Regions from separate parts of the Geomonas ferrireducens genome, predicted to be linked through region 2. Evidence: riboswitches for the same ligand, from Rfam matches in the RefSeq annotation. Region 2 holds a riboswitch; each other region holds the start of a gene.

The links. Region 2 has a riboswitch for molybdenum cofactor ahead of E8L22_RS17935 (aldehyde ferredoxin oxidoreductase family protein). Riboswitches for the same ligand answer to the same signal wherever they lie in the genome.
Region 1: linked by a shared signal. The riboswitch ahead of E8L22_RS00915 (hypothetical protein) and the one ahead of E8L22_RS17935 (aldehyde ferredoxin oxidoreductase family protein) in region 2 are both predicted to bind molybdenum cofactor.
Region 3: linked by a shared signal. The riboswitch ahead of E8L22_RS13400 (molybdopterin molybdotransferase MoeA) and the one ahead of E8L22_RS17935 (aldehyde ferredoxin oxidoreductase family protein) in region 2 are both predicted to bind molybdenum cofactor.

Annotation. Positions count from the first base shown of each region.
Region 1 is NZ_SSYA01000001.1:196,972-203,225, reverse strand. It holds gene E8L22_RS00925 (PAS domain S-box protein) at 1-839, shown strand, start outside; gene E8L22_RS00920 (DUF1003 domain-containing protein) at 965-1,498, shown strand; molybdenum cofactor riboswitch at 1,576-1,693, shown strand; gene E8L22_RS00915 (hypothetical protein) at 1,793-2,536, shown strand; gene E8L22_RS00910 (hypothetical protein) at 2,538-2,774, shown strand; gene E8L22_RS00905 (ABC transporter ATP-binding protein) at 2,771-4,159, shown strand; gene E8L22_RS00900 (energy-coupling factor transporter transmembrane component T family protein) at 4,140-4,922, shown strand; gene E8L22_RS00895 (hypothetical protein) at 5,125-5,691, shown strand; gene E8L22_RS00890 (energy transducer TonB) at 5,688-6,254, shown strand, end outside.
Region 2 is NZ_SSYA01000003.1:466,688-472,941, reverse strand. It holds gene E8L22_RS17940 (iron-containing alcohol dehydrogenase) at 404-1,567, shown strand; molybdenum cofactor riboswitch at 1,739-1,860, shown strand; gene E8L22_RS17935 (aldehyde ferredoxin oxidoreductase family protein) at 1,902-3,632, shown strand; gene E8L22_RS17930 (MoaD/ThiS family protein) at 3,702-3,926, shown strand; gene E8L22_RS17925 (HesA/MoeB/ThiF family protein) at 3,928-4,779, shown strand; gene E8L22_RS17920 (molybdopterin molybdotransferase MoeA) at 4,892-6,133, shown strand.
Region 3 is NZ_SSYA01000002.1:1,053,251-1,059,504, forward strand. It holds gene E8L22_RS13385 (cache domain-containing protein) at 1-10, shown strand, start outside; gene E8L22_RS13390 (MOSC domain-containing protein) at 208-642, opposite strand; gene moaA (GTP 3',8-cyclase MoaA) at 658-1,638, opposite strand; molybdenum cofactor riboswitch at 1,960-2,081, shown strand; gene E8L22_RS13400 (molybdopterin molybdotransferase MoeA) at 2,149-3,360, shown strand; gene moaC (cyclic pyranopterin monophosphate synthase MoaC) at 3,361-3,837, shown strand; gene mog (molybdopterin adenylyltransferase) at 3,870-4,367, shown strand; gene pta (phosphate acetyltransferase) at 4,458-5,459, shown strand; gene E8L22_RS13420 (acetate kinase) at 5,577-6,254, opposite strand, start outside.

The sequences.
Region 1 (6,254 bases), on a different contig from region 2:
ACATCGCTTTCGAGACCGACCTCGATGTTGGGCCGCTCGCCATCTACGCCGATTGCGGGCAGATCGAACAGGTGATCATCAACCTCGCCACCAACGCGCGCGACGCCATGAGGAAGGGGGGAACCCTGACCGTCGCCACCCGGAGCGTCGTCCTGAGCCAATCCTTCCAGGAGTCGCACGGCTTCGGCGCGCCGGGATACTACGCCCTCATCACGGTTGCCGATACCGGCTCGGGGATGGACGAAGCCACGAGGAGCAAGATCTTCGAGCCGTTCTTCACCACCAAGGACGTTGGGAAGGGGACGGGGCTCGGGCTCTCCATCGTCTACGGGATCGTGCAGCAGCATAAGGGGTTCATCGACGTGGAGAGCGAGGCTGGGGTGGGGACGACTTTCCACGTCTACCTGCCGGTATCACAGGAACAGGCCCCGGCTAAAGCGCACGGCACGGCGCGGGAAGAGCTCCCGTGCGGCTCCGAGACCATCCTCGTGGTGGAGGACGAGGAGCACGTGCGGGACCTGGTGAACGAAGCCCTGAAACAGTTCGGTTACCGCACCATCCTGGCCGTGGACGGGGCGGACGCACTGGAGAAGTACCGCGAGCACCGCGGCAGCATCGCGCTCGTCTTCACCGATCTCATCATGCCGAGGATGAGCGGACGGGAGCTGTACGACGAGCTGAAGCGCGAAGATCCCGCCGTCAGGATCCTCTTCACGAGCGGCTACACCGCGGACATGCTCACCGACCTTGAAACCGTGGTTCCCCACGTCGAAATCCTGATGAAGCCGATCTCCCCCCCGGAGCTCGCCAGAAAAGTGCGGGAGCTTCTCGACGCGTAGGTGCCGGGGAGGGTGAGGGGATGGGAGCAGGAATTCCGGCGGCACGTTCGTTGACTTGCCCATGCGCGATGGTACCTTTTCCCGGGTTAGCCCCCGCACGCCCAGGGGCGCCAACGGGAGGGGGGATGCCGGACTCCGATTCCGATCAGCAGATGGCCTCCGTGGTGCACCGCAACATCGAGTCCCTCCTTGAGAGGCGCCAGTCCGAGGAGCGGAACAAGGGGGTGCAGGAGCGGGTCGCCGACGCCATCACCGCCTTCACCGGTAGCATGACCTTCGTGTACATACACCTCGTCCTCTTCACCGGCTGGATCCTCGTCAACGTCGGCTGGCTTCCCGTCATGAAGCGGTTCGACCCCACCCTGGTGATCCTCGCCATGTTCGCCTCGGTCGAGGCAATCTTTCTTTCCACCTTCGTCCTCATCAGCCAAAACCGCATGCAGGCCTTCGCCGACCGGCGCGCCGAACTGAACCTGCACATCGATCTCCTCGCGGAGCACGAGGTGACCAGGATCATCGAGCTTTTGACCGCCATCGGCACCAAGTTGGGCGTCGCCGAGTCGATGAACCCGGAACTTGAGGAGCTGAGACAGGACGTCCGGCCGGAGAAGGTGCTTGAGACCATGGACCGGGCCGAGCAGGAGCTGAAAGAGGAATAACCTCCCGCACCTTTGTCCCTTCACATCATATTTCCCTAGCGTATACGTTTTACCTGTGTTAAAGACGTTGCCAAAATTCGTATATGCCTCTCCGAGCTTCGCCGCCTAAAAGGTCCTCCTCACGGCTGCGGGCCAACGGGTACTGCTGGAAACGGCGGTGCCTCCCTTTTGGAAAGGAGAGCCTTGTCTGCGGCCGGAGTGTATCCGACCGTACAGGGCCCCTTTCCATCCGGAACGGGGCTTTTTTGTGTCCACCGTTATGTAGCGTGTAATACAACGAAGGAGTTCAGGTCCATGCGCATCGTGATTTCCATCGACGACACCGACAACTTAGAGAGCCGGGGCACCGGCGAAATCGCCTCCCTGGTGGCAGACGAGCTGCAGCAGAAAGGGTGGGGGAGCTGCGGCTTCATCACCCGGCACCAGCTTTTCGTGCACCCGGACATCCCGTACACCTCCCACAACAGCGCCATGTGCTTCTACGCCGACATCGACGAGGTATGGCTCGAGCCGGTGATCGGGCACGTGGCCGAGTTCCTCGAGCGGGAGAGCGCTCCCGGTTCCGACCCCGGCCTCTGCGTGGCGGTCCCAGGTCGGATGACGGCGCGCAACGAGCTGATCGCCTTTGGGCGGCGCGCAAAGCGCGATGTGGTGCGCATGGACGAGGCGTACGAACTCGCCGGGAAGTTGGGGGTGCATCTCTCCCAGCACGGCGGCACAGGGCAGGGGGTGATCGGGGCCCTCGCCGGCGCCGGGCTAAGGATGTCCGGCAACGACGGGCGCCTCAAGGGGTTCCTGGACTTCGGCCAACCGTACCGGATGCTACGGGTGGACGAGCTCATGCAGCACCCGCTCGTCGACGTGGTGAGAAGCGTTACCGGCGAGGCGCTGCGCGACGACGACCTGGTGACCATCGGCGAGAAGCCGAAGACGGTGCTTTTGGAAGGTGAATCGGTGCTGCTCGTCGGGGCTCCGCAGACCGCGGGGACCGGGGCGCGCTGGCAGACCCTGCACCGCAAGCAGTTGAAGGCGTACTAGCATGTGGCGCGCAAACGAGAAAGGGGTCATGGAGTTCGCCCACGGCAAGGAGGCCTGGTCGCTGGCGGAGCAGGCGGCGCTTGCTTGCACCTGCTTCGTTCCTGATGTCGAGGAGGAGCAGTTGGCCGAGGAGGATCGCTCCTGCTACGACTGCCGTTACCGGCGCTGGAGCGTCGAGTCGTTCACCTGTCTGCGGGGGGCGGCGCGGCACGGCGAAACCGCCCTGATCGCGCATTGAACGATAGAGTCCTGGAAATAGAGCATTTCGGCTTCACCTACCACGGTGCGGCGGCTCCGGTGCTGGAGGGGGTCTCCTGCACCGTGCGGCGCGGCGAGTTCGTCTGCCTGACCGGCGATTCCGGCTGCGGCAAGAGCACGCTCCTTCTGGCGGTTATGGGGCTTCTGCGCGGCGGAAGGCGTCACGGGACCATCCGCGTGGCGCCGGCCGAGGATGAGGCGGCGCCGTCCGCGGGGATCCTCTTCCAGGTCCCGGAATCGCAGATCCTCTGCAGCACCGTGGCGGAGGAGGTGGCCTTCGGCCCCGAGAACCTCTGCGTGGCGCCGGACGAGATCGCCATCAGGGTGCGCGAGGGGCTGAGAGCAGTCGGGCTGGAGGGGGAGGAGACGCGCAGCGTCGAGCGTTTCTCGGCGGGGCAGAAGCAGCGCCTAGCCCTCGCCTCGGTCCTCTCCATGCGCCCCGGACTCATCCTGCTGGACGAGCCGACCTCGCAGCTCGACGCCGCGGGAAAGGACGAACTTGTCGCCATCTTCGCGCTTTTGAAGGAGCGCGGGCACACCATCGTCATGGCAGAGCACGACCCGCGCCCGTTCGTGGCGCTCATCGACCGGTACCTGAGGCTCGAGGGGGGGCACCTCGTCAGTGACGACGCGACGCCGCCGGACCCGGTGCGCTACCGTCCGAAGGCCTTCCTGCTCCCGTATTCGGCGACCCTCTACGGGACGAGGCCGGTACTCGACGTGCAGGGGCTGGACGTTGCCTACCCGGAGACGGGCCGGGTGCTGAAGCGGGCCACCCTGCGCGTGTGTCGCGGCGAGCGGGTCCATCTGTTCGGGCAAAACGGTGCGGGGAAGTCGAGCTTCCTGCGCTGCCTCGCCGGGCTTCTCCCCGCCGACTCGGGGCGGCTCTGGGTGGCGGGAACGGAGAAACCGGGGCCGGGTACGCTGCGCGGCAGGCTCGGTTTCCTGATGCAGAACCCGGCCCGCCAGCTCTTCGCCGAGACGGTCCGGGAGGAGGTCGCCTTCTCGCTGGAGCGCCTTTCCTACCCGGCGGAGGAGATCGACCGCATCGTGGACGAGACCCTCTCCTTTTGCGGCATCGCCCATCTCGCGGACCGTGCGCCGCTCACCATCTCTTTCGGGGAGCAGCACCGCGTGGCCCTTGCGACCGTGGTGGCGCCGCGTCCGGTGTTGCTGCTTCTGGACGAGCCTTTCGCCGGGCTCGATTTCCCGCAGCGCCTGAGCCTTTTGGCGATCCTCGGCAGGATGCCGATCCGCTACGGCACGACGGTGCTGATCGCCTCGCACGACGAACTGCCGGACCGGCGCTGGGCCGATCGCAGCCTCCATCTTCAGGAGGGCGGCATTGCAGAAAGGGCCTCCTAGATTCCGCACCTCGCTCAGAAGCCGCGGCTATCCCTGCCGGTTCGCCGAGCACGATTCGCCGGTGCACCGGATGGGGGCGGGATGGAAGCTTGTTTTCGGGGTGTTCCTGAGTGCACTGGCGGCGGGGGGGCGTACGCCGCTGATGCAGGCGATCTTGGTGCTGGTGACGCTCGCCTACTACCTGTCGGCGCGTCTCACCCTGCGGGACCTCTGGTGCGACGTGCGGCTCTTCGCCTTTCAGGCAGCCATGGTCATCCCCCTTTACTGCATGCTGGACGGTGTGGATAAGGGGCTCTGGCCCGGGGTTCGCATCTCGACGCAGATCGTGCTTTTCTACCTCCCGGGCGCCGTCTTCCTGCGCACCACGCGCACCAGCGAGGCGATGGCGGCGCTGCGCCGGGTCGTCCCGTACCGGCTCTCCTTCCTGGTGTTCGTGAGTGTTAGGTTCGTGCCGCTGTTTTTCCGGGAACTCGAGGAGATCGTGGCGCTGCAGCGCCTGAGGGGGGCGCGGCTTTCCCCGCGGGAGCAGATGAACCCGCGCAACTGGCCCGATCTCTTCAACTGCGTGGTGCTTCCGCTCATGGTCCGCGCCTTCAGGACCGCCGACGAGGTGTCCCGCTCCGCCGAGGCGCGCGCCTTCGGTCTGCACCGGGAGCGAACCTACCTCGATGTCGCCGCGATGGGAAGGGGGGCCGGGGAGGAGGCGGAGGATGAGGTTACGGGCGGGGATGGGGTGCCCCCGGCTAAAGCACTTCTTGATTAGTCACAGATCCGGTTGCTGCGGCTTTTTGTTGAGAGCGCCCCTCCCCCCGGAGGGGGGAGGCTGGGAGGGGGGAAGGGTGATCGAGTTGCCACGCTTCCCCCTCCCTAATCCTCCCCCTCCGGGGGCGGGGAAGGCACAGTCCCTCGCGTGAAAAGGTAAAAAGGGGACAGGCACCTGCGGAGCCGGTCTCCAAGGAGAAACGATGGAACAAACGGAAAGAATCTATATCTGGCGACGCTTTACCCTGCGGGAGGCGGTCCTGCTCTGCTTCTGCGCGACCCTGATCGTGCTCACCCGCGCCGGACTCAGGCTGCACCTGCACCTGCCGGGGCACGTCATGTTTTTCACCATGTTCTTCTTCCTCCTCGCCAGGGGATGCGTCCCGAAGGTCGGCGCGGCGACTCTCGTCGGGCTCATCACGAGCCTTGCCAGCGTCCTCCTCGGCATGGGGAGCGGCGGCGCCATGGTGCTGGTCAAGTTCCTGCTCCCGGCACTCGTGGTGGACCTGGCGGGCCTGATCGCCCCGGGCTTCGTCACGAGCCTCCTTGCCTGCGCCACGGTCGGGGTGCTTGCGTCGCTTTTACGCGCCGGCGCCAACACCGGCGTCGAGTGGCTTCTCGGCATGGACGAGGAGATCATGCTGCAAAAAACGGTGATCTCGGCGGGGATGAACGGGCTTTGGGGCGGACTGGGGGCGCTTGCCGTCCCGGCCATCATCCGCAGACTGCGCAAGAACGGCCTGATCGACCAGGGGGCGGCCGCGACGTGAGCCGGCTCCGCGCCGAGAACTTGCCGGTGACGCACCTGCTCCTGCTTTCCTTTTTGGCGCACCTTTTTCTGCTCTACGGCGCGGGAAGGCTTTGGCAGCGGGAAGGGGTGCGGGAGGAGCGCAACCGCCAGGCGGTGGTCGCGTACCTGGATCTGGGGGGGGCTGGAAAAGCACCCGCGCCGGGGAGAGCGACTTCTCCGGAATCCTCTGTCTCTCCCGCACGACGGGCGGCATTCGAGGCGACGCCTCCCGTAGTTGGGACGAGCGCTTCTGCTTCTCTCAGGGAACCGGTGTCGCCGGCAGCACCACCCCGGACGTCCGCGAGTCCCGTCGCGCCTGTCGTCGGAGCCCCGGCCGGAGTGGTGCACCCAGCCGCAGGTAGTGGGCGCGCCGCGTCCGGAGCAACCATCGAGGCGGATAACCGCGGCACGGGAAGCGGCCGAGGGACTTTTGCCGCACCTTCCGCAGCGCCGGCTTCGTCGGGACAGGGCGCGGGGAGGGAGGTTCGCGGCGGCTACCAGGCGCTGTTGAAGCGGCTCATAGAGGCGCACAAGGAATACCCA
Region 2 (6,254 bases):
GGCACTAATGAGGCAGGAAGTAAGATGGTGAATACACAACAAACGAACCAATTTTTGGGATTTTGAATTCAACAGGCAGGCACTGCGGGGATCATCGGTTTACCGTCCAAAACGTCCGTTCCACAAAAGCACAAACGCTCCATAATGGAACGCCGCAACTGTTCGATTTCAGAACGCAACCTTTGGGCGTCGGGAGGTTAACGTAAACAAAGGATTCGTTAAGTATACGGTATCCTATGAAAATTGTTCGGGCTGGCAAAAAAATGCGTTTACGGTGAATTCTGGTACGCCCCTTGCGAAAGCGTAGAAAACCGTTTTAGGAAAGTGTATGCAGCACCGCACGAATCTTAAAATAATCAAACCCGGTGCAAATAGCCCGGAAAAACAACAGGGGGAAAGAAAAATGGCATTAGGAGAACAGACTTACGGCTTCTTCATTCCGACGGTTTCGCTGATGGGCATCGGTTCCGCTAAGGAAACCGGTGAGCAGGTGAAGGCACTGGGCGCATCCAAAGCTCTCATCGTAACCGACAAAGGTCTTTCGGCTATGGGCGTTGCCGACAAGATCAAGGAGCAGGTGGAAGCCACCGGCGTAAAGGCCATCATCTTCGACGGCGCCGAGCCGAATCCGACCGACATCAACGTTCACGACGGCGTGAAGGTGTACCAGGAAAACGGTTGCGACGCGATCATCTCCCTGGGCGGCGGCTCCTCCCATGACTGTGCCAAAGGCGTTGGCCTGGTCATCGGCAACGGCGGCAACATCCGCGACTTCGAAGGCATCAACAAGTCCACCAAACCGATGCCGGCATTCGTCGCCATCAACACCACCGCCGGCACCGCTTCCGAAATGACCCGTTTCTGCATCATCACCAACACCGACACCCACGTGAAGATGGCCATCGTCGACTGGCGCTGCACTCCGAACATCGCCATCAACGACCCGCTGCTCATGGTCGGCAAGCCGGCCGCTCTGACCGCGGCTACCGGTATGGACGCCCTCACCCACGCAGTTGAGGCATACGTCTCCACCATCGCTACCCCGATCACCGACGCATGCGCCATCAAGGCCATCGAACTGATCGCCAAGTACCTCTCCAAGGCTGTCGCCAACGGCGAAGACCTCGAGGCACGCGACAAGATGGCTTACGCCGAGTACCTGGCCGGCATGGCGTTCAACAACGCTTCGCTTGGCTACGTTCACTCCATGGCGCACCAGCTGGGCGGCTTCTACAACCTGCCGCACGGCGTCTGCAACGCCATCCTGCTGCCGGCCGTCAGCCAGTACAACCTGATCGCATGCCCCGAGCGTTTCGCCGACATCGCGAAAGCCCTCGGCGAGAACGTCGACGGCCTCTCCGTGACCGAAGCCGGCCAGAAGGCGATCGACAGGATCCGCAGCCTCTCCGCTTCCATCGGCATCCCGACCGGCCTCAAGGCCCTCAACGTGAAGGAAGAGGACCTCTCGATCATGGCGGAAAACGCAAAAAAGGACGCTTGCCAGTTCACCAACCCGCGCAAAGCGACCCTTGAGCAGGTCATCCAGATCTTCAAGGATGCGATGTAATAACGCTGCAGCATGATCCCCGCCCCCGGAGGGGGAGGGTTAGGGAGGGGGGAATTCCTGGCTCCCTCCCTCCCGACCTCCCCCCTCCGGGGGAAGGGGTGAAGAGTAGGGGCGAATGATTATTCGCCACCGCACCACCCAACAGATGCGTAAGCGGTGTCGGGTCAGTCTGGCATCAAAAATCTCCGAGCCGTGTCGAGCCTAAAAGGGACCTCCCCTCATGGCTCCAGGCCAACGGGTTGCCCTGGAAACGGTGCAGCCTCCCTCTTGGAAAGGAGTCCCGGCTGACGTCAAGCAGCCGGTAGAACAATTTAAATTAGGGAGCTTGAAAAGCATGGATAAGATTTTTCGCGTCAACATGACCGACCTCACCACCAAGATCGAAGAAGTTCCGGCAGCCTGGGCAGGCCTTGGCGGCCGCAGCCTCACCTCCACCATCGTTGCAGCCGAAGTACCGCCGACCTGCCACGCGCTTTCCGCCGAGAACAAGCTGGTGTTCGCACCCGGCCTTCTGACCGGCACCCCGGCAGCCAACTCCGGTCGCCTCTCCGCAGGCGCCAAGAGCCCGCTCACCGGCGGCATCAAGGAGTCCAACGCAGGCGGCACCGCGGCACAGATGCTGGCGAAACTCGGCATCAAGGCCCTCATCATCGAAGGCGCCCCCAAGGGTGACGCCTGGTACAACCTCGCCGTCGGCGTGAACGGCGTCACCATCAGCGAAGAGAAGGAACTGCTGGGCCTTGGTAACTTCGCCGTCATCGACGCGGTCGAGGCGCGCCTGGGCAAGAAAACCGGCGTCCTCACCATCGGCCCGGCCGGTGAGCTGAAGATGACCGCCGCCAACATCTCCGTCAAGGACCCGGACAGCAAGATCCGCAGCCACGGCCGTGGCGGCCTGGGCGCAGTCATGGGCTCCAAGCAGATCAAGTTCATCTCCATCGACGGCGAAGGCGCTCCGGGCGTGAAGATCGCCGATCCGGACAAATTCAAGACTGCCGCCAGGGCGTTCTCCAAGGCCATTCTCGAGCACCCGGTCTCCGGCGAGGGGCTGCCGACCTACGGCACCAACGTCCTCGTGAACATCCTGAACGAGGCCGGCGGTCTCCCGACGAGAAACTTCACCACCGGCCAGTTTGAAGCTCACGACAAGATCTCCGGTGAGACCATGTACGACACCATCGTAGCGCGCGGCGGCAAGCCCAAGCACGGCTGCCACGCCGGCTGCATCATCCAGTGCTCGCAGGTCTACCACGACAAGGACGGGAAGTACGTCACCTCCGGCTTCGAGTACGAGACCATCTGGGGCCTGGGTGCCGACTGCTGCATCGACAACCTGGACGACATCGCCCGCGCCGACAACCTGATGGACGACATCGGGATCGACTCCATCGAGACCGCCGTCATGTTCGGCGTCGCAATGGAAGCCGGCATCCTCAACTGGGGTGACTCCAAAGAGATGCTGCGTCTTTTGACCGACGAGATCGGCAAGGGGACCGCCCTTGGCCGCATCCTTGGCGGCGGCGCAGGCTCCGTGGGCCGCACTTACGGCGTGACCCGCGTACCGGTCGTCAAGAACCAGGCGATCCCGGCCTACGACCCGCGCTCCGTCAAGGGGATCGGCGTCACCTACGCCACCTCCACCATGGGCGCCGACCACACCTCCGGCTACACCATCGCCACCAACATCCTGAACGTCGGCGGCTACGTCGACCCGCTCAAGAAGGACGGCCAGGTCGAGCTCTCCCGTAACCTGCAGATCGCGACCGCCGCGGTCGACTCGACCGGTATGTGCATCTTCGTCGCCTTCCCGGCGTTGGACATACCGGAGTGCCTCCCGGCCCTGATCGACATGATCAACGCCCGCTTCGGCATCGCCCTCACCGGCGACGACGTCACCAACCTGGGCAAGTACGTCCTGAAGACCGAGCGCGAATTCAACCAGAAAGCCGGTCTCAGCAACGTCCATGACCGCCTCCCGGACTTCTTCAAGAACGAGCCGGTAGCGCCGCACAACGCGGTGTGGGACTTCACCGACGAGGAACTCGACGAGTTCTGGAACTTCTAGAAGCAGCCGACGCCCGGCGTGACGAAGGTCACGCCGGGTTTTTCCGTTTGAACCACGAGCAGGTGCCTCATGCAGATAACTCTCAAACTTTTCGCTACTTTCAGAAACGGCAGGTTCAAGGTGGCCGAACAGGAACTCGCCGAAGGAACCGAGGTACGCGCCGTGGTGCTCTCTTTGGGTCTCACCGAAGAGGAGATCGGCATCGTCATGCTGAACGGCCGGCACGGCGAACTGGACAGCAAGCTCGCCCACGGCGACACCCTTTCGCTCTTTCCCCTGGTCGGAGGAGGCTGACATGCATAACGCCCTCGTCTTTTTGAAGGAACAGACCAAGGACGGCCTGCTTTCCTGGCGCGCCCAGGACACCACTGCGAAGCTCTTCGACATAAGCCACGCCGCGGTGGAGTGGCTCGCCCTGCAAAACGGCATCCTTCCGGCCCGCTACCAGCGCAACAGGAGCATGATCGGTGTCGAAGACCAGTTGCGCCTGTTCCAAAGCCGCGTCGCCGTGATCGGCTGCGGCGGCCTGGGCGGCTACGTCCTCGAGGAGTTGGCGCGTCTCGGCGTCGGTCAGATCGTCGCCATCGACCCGGACATCTTCGAAGAGCACAACCTGAACCGGCAGATACTTTCCTCGCCGGCGTCCCTTGGCCAGCCCAAGGTGGCGGTCGCGGCGGAACGGCTTGCCCAGGTGAATCCGGCCGTCACGGTGACCCCCATCGAGGACGCCTTCTGCCTGACCAACGGCTTCGAACTCCTTGCAGGGGTAAGCATCGCGGTCGACGCCCTGGACAGCATCCCCTACCGCCTGCAGCTGGCCGAGGTATGCACACTGGCCGGAATTCCCATGGTGCACGGCGCCATCGGCGGGTGGTACGGACACGTGGCCACCCAGTTCCCCGGAGAGACCACGGTGCAGAACATCTACCGGCATTGGGTGGCCGGCAAGGGGATCGAGCAGCAGCTCGGCAACCCCTCCTTCACACCGGCCGTGGTGGCGAGCCTCGAGGTCGCCGAGGTCTGCAAGGTCCTGCTCGGCAAGGGAGAGCCGTTGAGAAACCGCAAGCTATCCATCGACCTCTTGGAAATGGAAATGCACGAGATATCGTACGCCGAGGTTCCGGTCAAGCTGGTGAACGCGGCGTAAAGAAACAAAGAACCTCCCCCTCCCGCAAGGGTAGGGGCTTGGCCACAAAGATCGTGGCTGCAATTAACTACCGGCGCCACGACGGCGCCAGACAGCACCGAGGAGGTGCACCATGCCAAGCTTTGAAGAAGCGCGCGGCATCATACTGGCCCACGTGAAGCCCCTTGGGGAGGAAACCGTTCCGCTGATGGACGCCTTCGGGCGTGTGGTAAGCAGGGACATCATCGCCCCCTGGGACCTGCCGCTTTACGACAACTCCGCCATGGACGGCTTCGCCGTGCACGCAGCGGATTGCACCTCCGCCCCCACCCGCCTCGCCATCACCGGCTTTCTACCCGCCGGGGGCGACGTCGCCGCCACGGTCGAGCTTGGATGCGTGGTGCGCATCATGACCGGAGCCCCCATCCCCCCCGGCTGCAACGCCGTCATACCCCTCGAGGAAGCGGAAGTGGACGGGGACCATGTGGTGATAAGCCACAAGGTGCTCCCCCGGCAGCATGTGCGCGTGAGAGGCGGCGACGTAACCGCCGGCGCCCCGGTCCTCGCCGAGGGAACAGGGATTCGTCCCGCCGAGGTCGGCATGCTGGCCGCCATGGGACAGGCGCTGGTGCCGGTGTACCGCAAAGCGCGTGTGGCCATACTCTCCACCGGAGATGAACTGATCGAGCTGGGCGAGCGCCCGGTCTCGGGCAAGGTGATCAACTCCAACGCCCTGTCGCTGGCCGCCGCGGTACGCGAGGCGGGTGCCGAGCCGGTACTGGTCGGCATCGCGCGCGACAAGGTGGAAAGCCACCGGGAGAAGATGCTGCAGGGGCTATGCTGCGACGCGCTGATCACGTCGGCCGGTGTTTCCGCCGGAGACCGGGATCTCGTGCGCGAGGTCGCCGCCGGGCTTGGGGCCGAGGAGCTTTTCTGGAAGATCGGCATGAAGCCGGGGGGGCCCACCGCCTTCTCGACCTGGCAGGGAAAGCCCATCTTCTCGCTTCCAGGCAACCCGGTCTCCACCATGGTGACCTTTGAGCTTTTGGTGAAGCCCGCCCTCTTGAAGATGATGGGGCACCGGAAGGTGGTTCCCCCGTTCGTGAAGGGAATTCTCGCCGAGGACGCCCACAAGAAGCCAGGCAAGCTGCACTTCATCCGGGTGACAGTGAAAAAGCGTCACGGCAGGCACGTCGCCTACTGTGCCGGCGAACAGCACACCGCGATCCTCAGCACCATGACGAGGTGCGACGCGCTCGCCGCCCTCCCCTGCGACGCGACCTTCATCCCGGCCGGCAGCGAAGTGGATCTCGCCCTTTTGAGGGAGGTCGACCTGGTCAGCGAGTGCGAGGCGGCCGTCGGCTACCTGCATTGATGCTGAAAGGGTAATAATAATAATTAATTTGCTATATTTTTCTTCCCGAATATGCGATATAGTGCATCGTATCGTTTTGGGAGGTGAAATATGAACGAGCTGTTGATTCTGGTAGGAATAG
Region 3 (6,254 bases), on a different contig from region 2:
CGAACGCTGACCCCGTCCCCGCACCTTAAAGCAAAGAAGGGCCGTCGGCGCAAAACGCACCGCGGCCCTTCTTTTTTTCAATCAGTAAGAGCGTCCACAAGGTCCATAAGGTCCACCGGGTCCATGTGGTCCACAAGAAGCAGGCACGCCGGTCCTCAGCAGCCGGCGCCTGGCAGCCGGTGCCTGGGCACCCCTGAACGCCGCTCCTTAGCTGCCGGTAGCTACCCGGTCCCCCGCTCGCACCACCCCGCCCTTCAGCACCCTGGCGAAGATCCCCTCCTTGGGCATGACGCAGTCCCCGGCCTGGTAGTAGATGGCGCAGCGGGTGTGACATTCCTTGCCGATCTGGGTCACCTCGAGGAGCGTCTCCCCGAGTTCGATCTTCGAACCGATCGGGAGGCTCACGAGGTCCACCCCTTCGGTGGTGATGTTCTCGGCGAAATCCCCCTCCTTCACGTCCAGCCCGAGCGCCTGCATCTTGGCGATGCTCTCCTGGGCCAGCAGGCTGATCTGGCGGTGCCAGTCGCCGGCGTGACCGTCCCCCACGATGCCGTGCTCCTCGCGCAGGGTTACCTCGGGTACCGGGGTCTTTCTCTCCCCTTTGTTGGTGCTGATGTTAACCGCGACAACCTTTCCGATCATGTTATCTCCTTGTGGCTAGCCCCCGACACGGGACATGGCAAATGGTTTCGTTTCGACACCCTCGTCGGTAACCTCGTGGCGCCCCGGCTTCGCCGCGACGATGCGCTGGATCTCCTGGCGCAAAAGCTCGGGATCACCCGTGGCAAGCACCGGCTTCAGATCCACGCCGGAGCCGGAGAAGAGGCATCCCTTGGCAACCCCGGCGGCGGTCACCCGCAGCCGGTTGCACCCCTCGCAGAAGTGCCCGGTCATTGCGGTGATGATCCCGAGGGAACCGGGCGCCCCCTTGATCCGGAAGTTCCTGGCGGGGCCGGAGCGTTCGGTGCTACCCCCCTCCTCGATGGTGTACCTCTGCGCGATCCTCTCCCGGATCTCGGCGCCGGGGACGGTAAGGTCGCGCCAATCGGCGTCGCCGCAGGTGGGCATGTACTCGATGAAACGGACCGCGTAGGGACGCTTCAGGGTCAGCTCGGCGAAGTCGAGGATCTCGTCGTCGTTCACCCCGCGCATCACCACCACGTTGATCTTGTGCGGCGGGAAGCCGACCCGCTCCGCCTCCTCGATGCCGTCCAGCACGCGCTGCAGGTCGCCGCCGCGGGTGATCGCCGCGAAGGTCTCGGGTTTTAGCGAGTCGAGGCTGATGTTCAGGCGCTGTACCCCGGCGTCCTTGAGCCCCTGTGCCATCTCCTTCAAAAGAAGCCCGTTCGTGGTGAGCACGAGTTCCTTGAGCCCTGGGAGGGCGGCTAAGCTCGCGAGGAAGTCGAGAATCCCCTTTCGTACCAGCGGTTCACCACCGGTCACCCGGATCTTCTCTATCCCGGCGGCGACCGCCTCGGCGGAAACCCGAAGCAGATCCTCGTAGGAGAGCACGTCGCAGTGGCCGAGCTTCTCCACCCCCTCTTCGGGCATGCAGTAGCTGCAGCGCAGGTTGCAGCGGTCCGTCACAGAAAGACGCAGGTAGTTGATACGCCTGCCGTAGGTATCGATGAGCGACATATTTTCCTTTGTGCTTTGGCTATTTGCACGGCACCCCGGGCACCTGCGGCGTCGGGGCCGCCCATGCAAATGTGGGACACGATCAAAACCATACTCTGTTTGTCGAATGGAAATCAACCCCCTTAATGAGGGAGAAGCCCCACACGGTGGCAGGCCTTGAAAAAGTATACGGCCATACCGACGCATTGAGTATCGTGCAGAAAATCATGCTATGATAGGCACTTACCGCCCTTCCCTGCGCAGTCGGCGACACCAGGGTGACGGACGCTTAAGGCAAAATAATTGTTTATTTTCTTGGGAATATGCTATGGAAACCAGAATAAGCAGATCTGTCTCCGAGCCACGGCCGTCTAAAGGGAGCTTCCCCACGGTGCCGCGGCCGATGGGTGCTGCCGGAAACGGCACCGCCTCCCTTTTGGAAAGGAGAAAGCCACCGCTTGCGCCAGGGGGCCCTTTCCTTTTCACGGAATCGGGCCTTTTTCTTTATCAAACAGCAATGACGAGGTAACGATGACAAACTACGAGCAGGCCAGACGGATGGTCGTCGATCATGTCGCCCCGGCCGGGGTGGAAAAGGTCCTTCTTCTCGAGGCGGCCGGACGCGTCCTCGCCGAGGATTACGTCACCCCGAAGGACATGCCGCGCTGGGACAATTCCGCCATGGACGGCTTCGCGGTACGCAGCGCTGACTGCGCGCCAGGCACCGTTCTCAAGGTGACCGACTACATCCCCGCAGGCGTAAGCTCCGACGAGGCGATTGCACCAGGCTGCGCCGCGAGGATCATGACCGGGGCCCCGATCCCCCCCGGCGCCGACGCCGTGGTGCCCATAGAGGAGACCGAGGCGACCGCCGAGACGGTCAAGCTGCTGCAACAGGTGAAAAGGCACGACCACATCCGTTTCAAGGGCGAGGATGTCGCAAGCGGCGACACCGTCATCACGAAAGGAACGCTGCTCGGACCGCCCCAGGTGAGCCTCCTCGCGTCGTTCTCCGCGGTGCTCGTCCCGGTGTACCGCAAGGTGCGTGTAGCGATCCTATCCACCGGCGACGAGCTCGTCGACGTCGGCACCGAGCCGACCGCGAGCCAGATCGTCAACAGCAACACCCTGGCGCTCGCCACTGCGATCAAGCTCTGCGGCGCCGAGCCCGTCATACTGGGAATCGCACGTGACGACCGGGAGAGCCATAGGGCGCTTCTTGCCGAGGGGCTGAAGGCGGACGTCCTGATCACCTCCGCCGGTGTCTCCGCAGGCGATCGGGATCTCGTGCGCGAGGTCTTGGCCGAGCTCGGCGTGGCGGAGAAGTTCTGGAAGCCTGGCATCAAGCCTGGCGGTCCGACCGCCTTCGGCATGAAAGGAAGCGTCCCGGTCTTTTCGCTTCCCGGCAACCCGGTCTCCACCATGATCACCTTCGAGGAGTTCGCCCGCCCCGCCCTTTTGCGGATGATGGGACACGAGAAGGTGTTCCGGCGCACCGTGCCCGGTGTGCTCAAGGAGGGTGCCCGCAAGAAGGCAGGGAAGCTTAACTTCCTGCGCGTGCACGTGACCCTGGAGAACGGCCGCTACGTCGCCAGCACCTCAGGGGACCAGAACACCGGCATATTGAAGACCATGCTGCGCTGCAACGCCCTCGCATTGCTTCCCGCCGACCGGACCGAATTTACCGCCGGCGAGGAAGTAGACCTGCATCTGCTCGACCCGACCCTGGAACTGGAGGTATAGATGTCATTCAACCATTTCGACGCCAGCGGCAACGCCATCATGGTGGACGTGAGCCAGAAGACCCCGACCATGCGCACCGCGGTAGCGGGCGCCGTATTGACCCTAAAGCCCGAGACTGTGCAGTCGATCGTCTCCGGCAGGATGGCCAAAGGTGACGTCTTGGGCGTCGCGCGGCTTTCCGGCATTGCCGGAGCCAAGAAGACCCCGGACCTCATCCCCCTTTCCCACCCGCTTGCCATCCACCACGTGGCCATAGAGTTCGAGGTGAACGAGACCGAAGGCACCATCGGCGTCATGGCAACCGTTCGCGCCTTCGAGCGGACCGGCGTAGAAATGGAAGCGATGACCGCGGCCACGATCGCCGCCCTCACCGTGTACGACATGTGCAAGGGGAGCGACAAGGGGATCGTCATCTCCGACGTCAAGCTGCATTACAAGGAAGGCGGCAAGAGCGGCGTCTACAAGCGCGAGGCGTAGCCGACCGGGCAAGAAAAAGGAGAATCAGCACCATGAAAGCAGCCATCCTCACCCTCAGCGATCGCTGTTCTACCGGGGAGCGCGCCGACGGCAGCGGCCCGGCACTGAAAAGCTGGCTCGAAGAGCGCGGCGTCAGCGTCACCTGCACCGAAGTGATCCCCGACGAGGCCCCCCTCATCTCGGAGAAGCTCGTTGAGTGGTCCGACAGCGGCGCTTACGACTTGATCCTCACCACCGGCGGGACCGGCGTCTCCCCGCGCGACGTCACCCCCGAGGCGACTGAACGCGTGGTGGACCGCCTGCTCCCAGGCTTCGGCGAGGTCATGCGCATGGAAAGCCTCAAGAAGACCCCGCATGCCATCATCTCCCGGGCCGTCGCGGGCATCAGGAAAAACACCCTGATCATCAACCTCCCGGGAAGCCCCAAGGGCGCCACCGAGAACATCGGCTTCGTCTGGGCGGCGGTGCCGCACACGGTCGCCAAGCTGCAGGGTGACCCGGAGGAATGCGGCACTCCCATGCCCAGTTGACCCCGCGATACCGGCTTTTCTATTGACCGATCCCTCCTACTGGGTTATATATCTAACGCAGTTTTAAAATCAACTTGCGGAGGGATAAACATGCCGTTGGTAAAGCAGATTCACGAGAAGGCTAAATCTAACCTGAAGACTGTGGTCTTACCCGAGAGCTATGACGAGAGGATGCTCTTCGCCGCACAGCAGATCGTGGAACAAGGTTTGGCCAAGATCGTGCTACTGGGCAACCCCGAGAAAGTCCTCGAGGCGGCCGCCGCCAAGGGTGTGAGCCTCTCCGGCGTCGAGATCGTGGATCCCGCCACTTCCCCCAAGCTCGATTCCTACGTCGGGAAACTCGTGGAACTGAGGAAAGCAAAAGGGCTTACCCCGCAGCAGGCCCAGCAGCTGCTGACCGCCGACGACAACCTCTACTTTGCCGGCATGATGGTGCGTGAAGGTGACGCCGACGGCGAGGTGGCCGGTGCAACCGGAACCACCGGCGACGTGCTCCGTGCCGCCTTCCAGACCGTCGGCCCCTCCCCCGGCATCAAGACCGTTTCCTCTTTCTTCCTCATGGCCACGCAGACCCCCAACTTCGGGGAAAACGGCGTGATCCTCTTCGCCGACTGCGCGGTTAACCCGAACCCGGACGCCCAGGCCCTCGCTGAGATCGCCATCGCCACCGCAAAGAACTGCAAGTCGTTCCTCGACGTGCCGGCCCGCGTCGCCATGCTCTCCTTCTCGACCAAGGGAAGCGCAAGCCACCCGGATGCCGACAAGGTACTGAAGGCGCTGGAAATCGCCAAGGGGATGGATCCGGAGCTTTCCATCGACGGCGAGCTGCAGGCGGATGCCGCCCTGATCCCTGCCGTTGGTGCGAAAAAAGCCCCGGCGAGCGGTGTCGCCGGTAAGGCCAACGTATTGGTGTTCCCCGATCTCGACGCCGGCAACATCGCCTACAAGCTCGTTGAGCGTTTAGCCGGCGCCAAGGCCATCGGCCCGGTGATCCAGGGGCTCGCGAAGCCGGTCAACGACCTCTCCCGCGGTTGCTCCGTGCAGGACATCGTCGACGTCACCGCAATCACCGCGGTGCAGGCGCAGGGCTAGCAGCGCCCACACTCGGACCAACCGGCCGCTGTCATTCGGCGGCGGCCGATTCAAAACACAAAAAGGCCGGCGGGAAATCCTCCCGCCGGCCTTTTTACTGTCTTGCCTGCCGCGCCTCTACTTCCTTACGAAGTCGGGCTTGGAGAAGCTGTACTCGAAGCTCATATGGTCGGTGTAGGTGCCGTCCAGAATTGCCGCCACGTCCTCGGTGAAGACAAGCTCCTCATCGGTCGGGATGACGTACACCTTCACCTTGGAGTCGTCGGTGGTGATCAGCGTCTCGCGCTTCCTGGTCATGGCGGAGGCGTTTCTCTCGGGATCGAGGATGATCCCCAGGTGCTCCAGCCCGGACAGGGCCCGAGCCCTGATCGGCGCACCCATCTCCCCTACCCCGGCAGTGAACACCACGGCATCGAGCCTTCCGACAACGGCCATGTAGGAGCCGATGTACTTCTTGAGCCGGTACGCCTCGATGTCCAGGGCGAGCGCACAGAGACGGTCCCCTGCGTTGGCGTTTTCGATGACGTCACGGCGGTCGGTGAAACGCCCGGTGATGCCGATGACGCCGCTTTTCTTGTTGAGGATGGAGTCGATCTCCTTGGCGGAGAGGTTCTCCTTCTGCATCATGAACGCCGGGATGGCCGGATCGATGTCACCGCAGCGGGTCCCCATCATGGCGCCTTCAAGCGGGGTGAGCCCCATGCTCGTGTCGACGGATACGCCATTTTTGATCGCGCAGTGGGACACGCCGTTGCCGATGTGCATGGTGATCACGTTGCACTCGCTGGCGGGCTT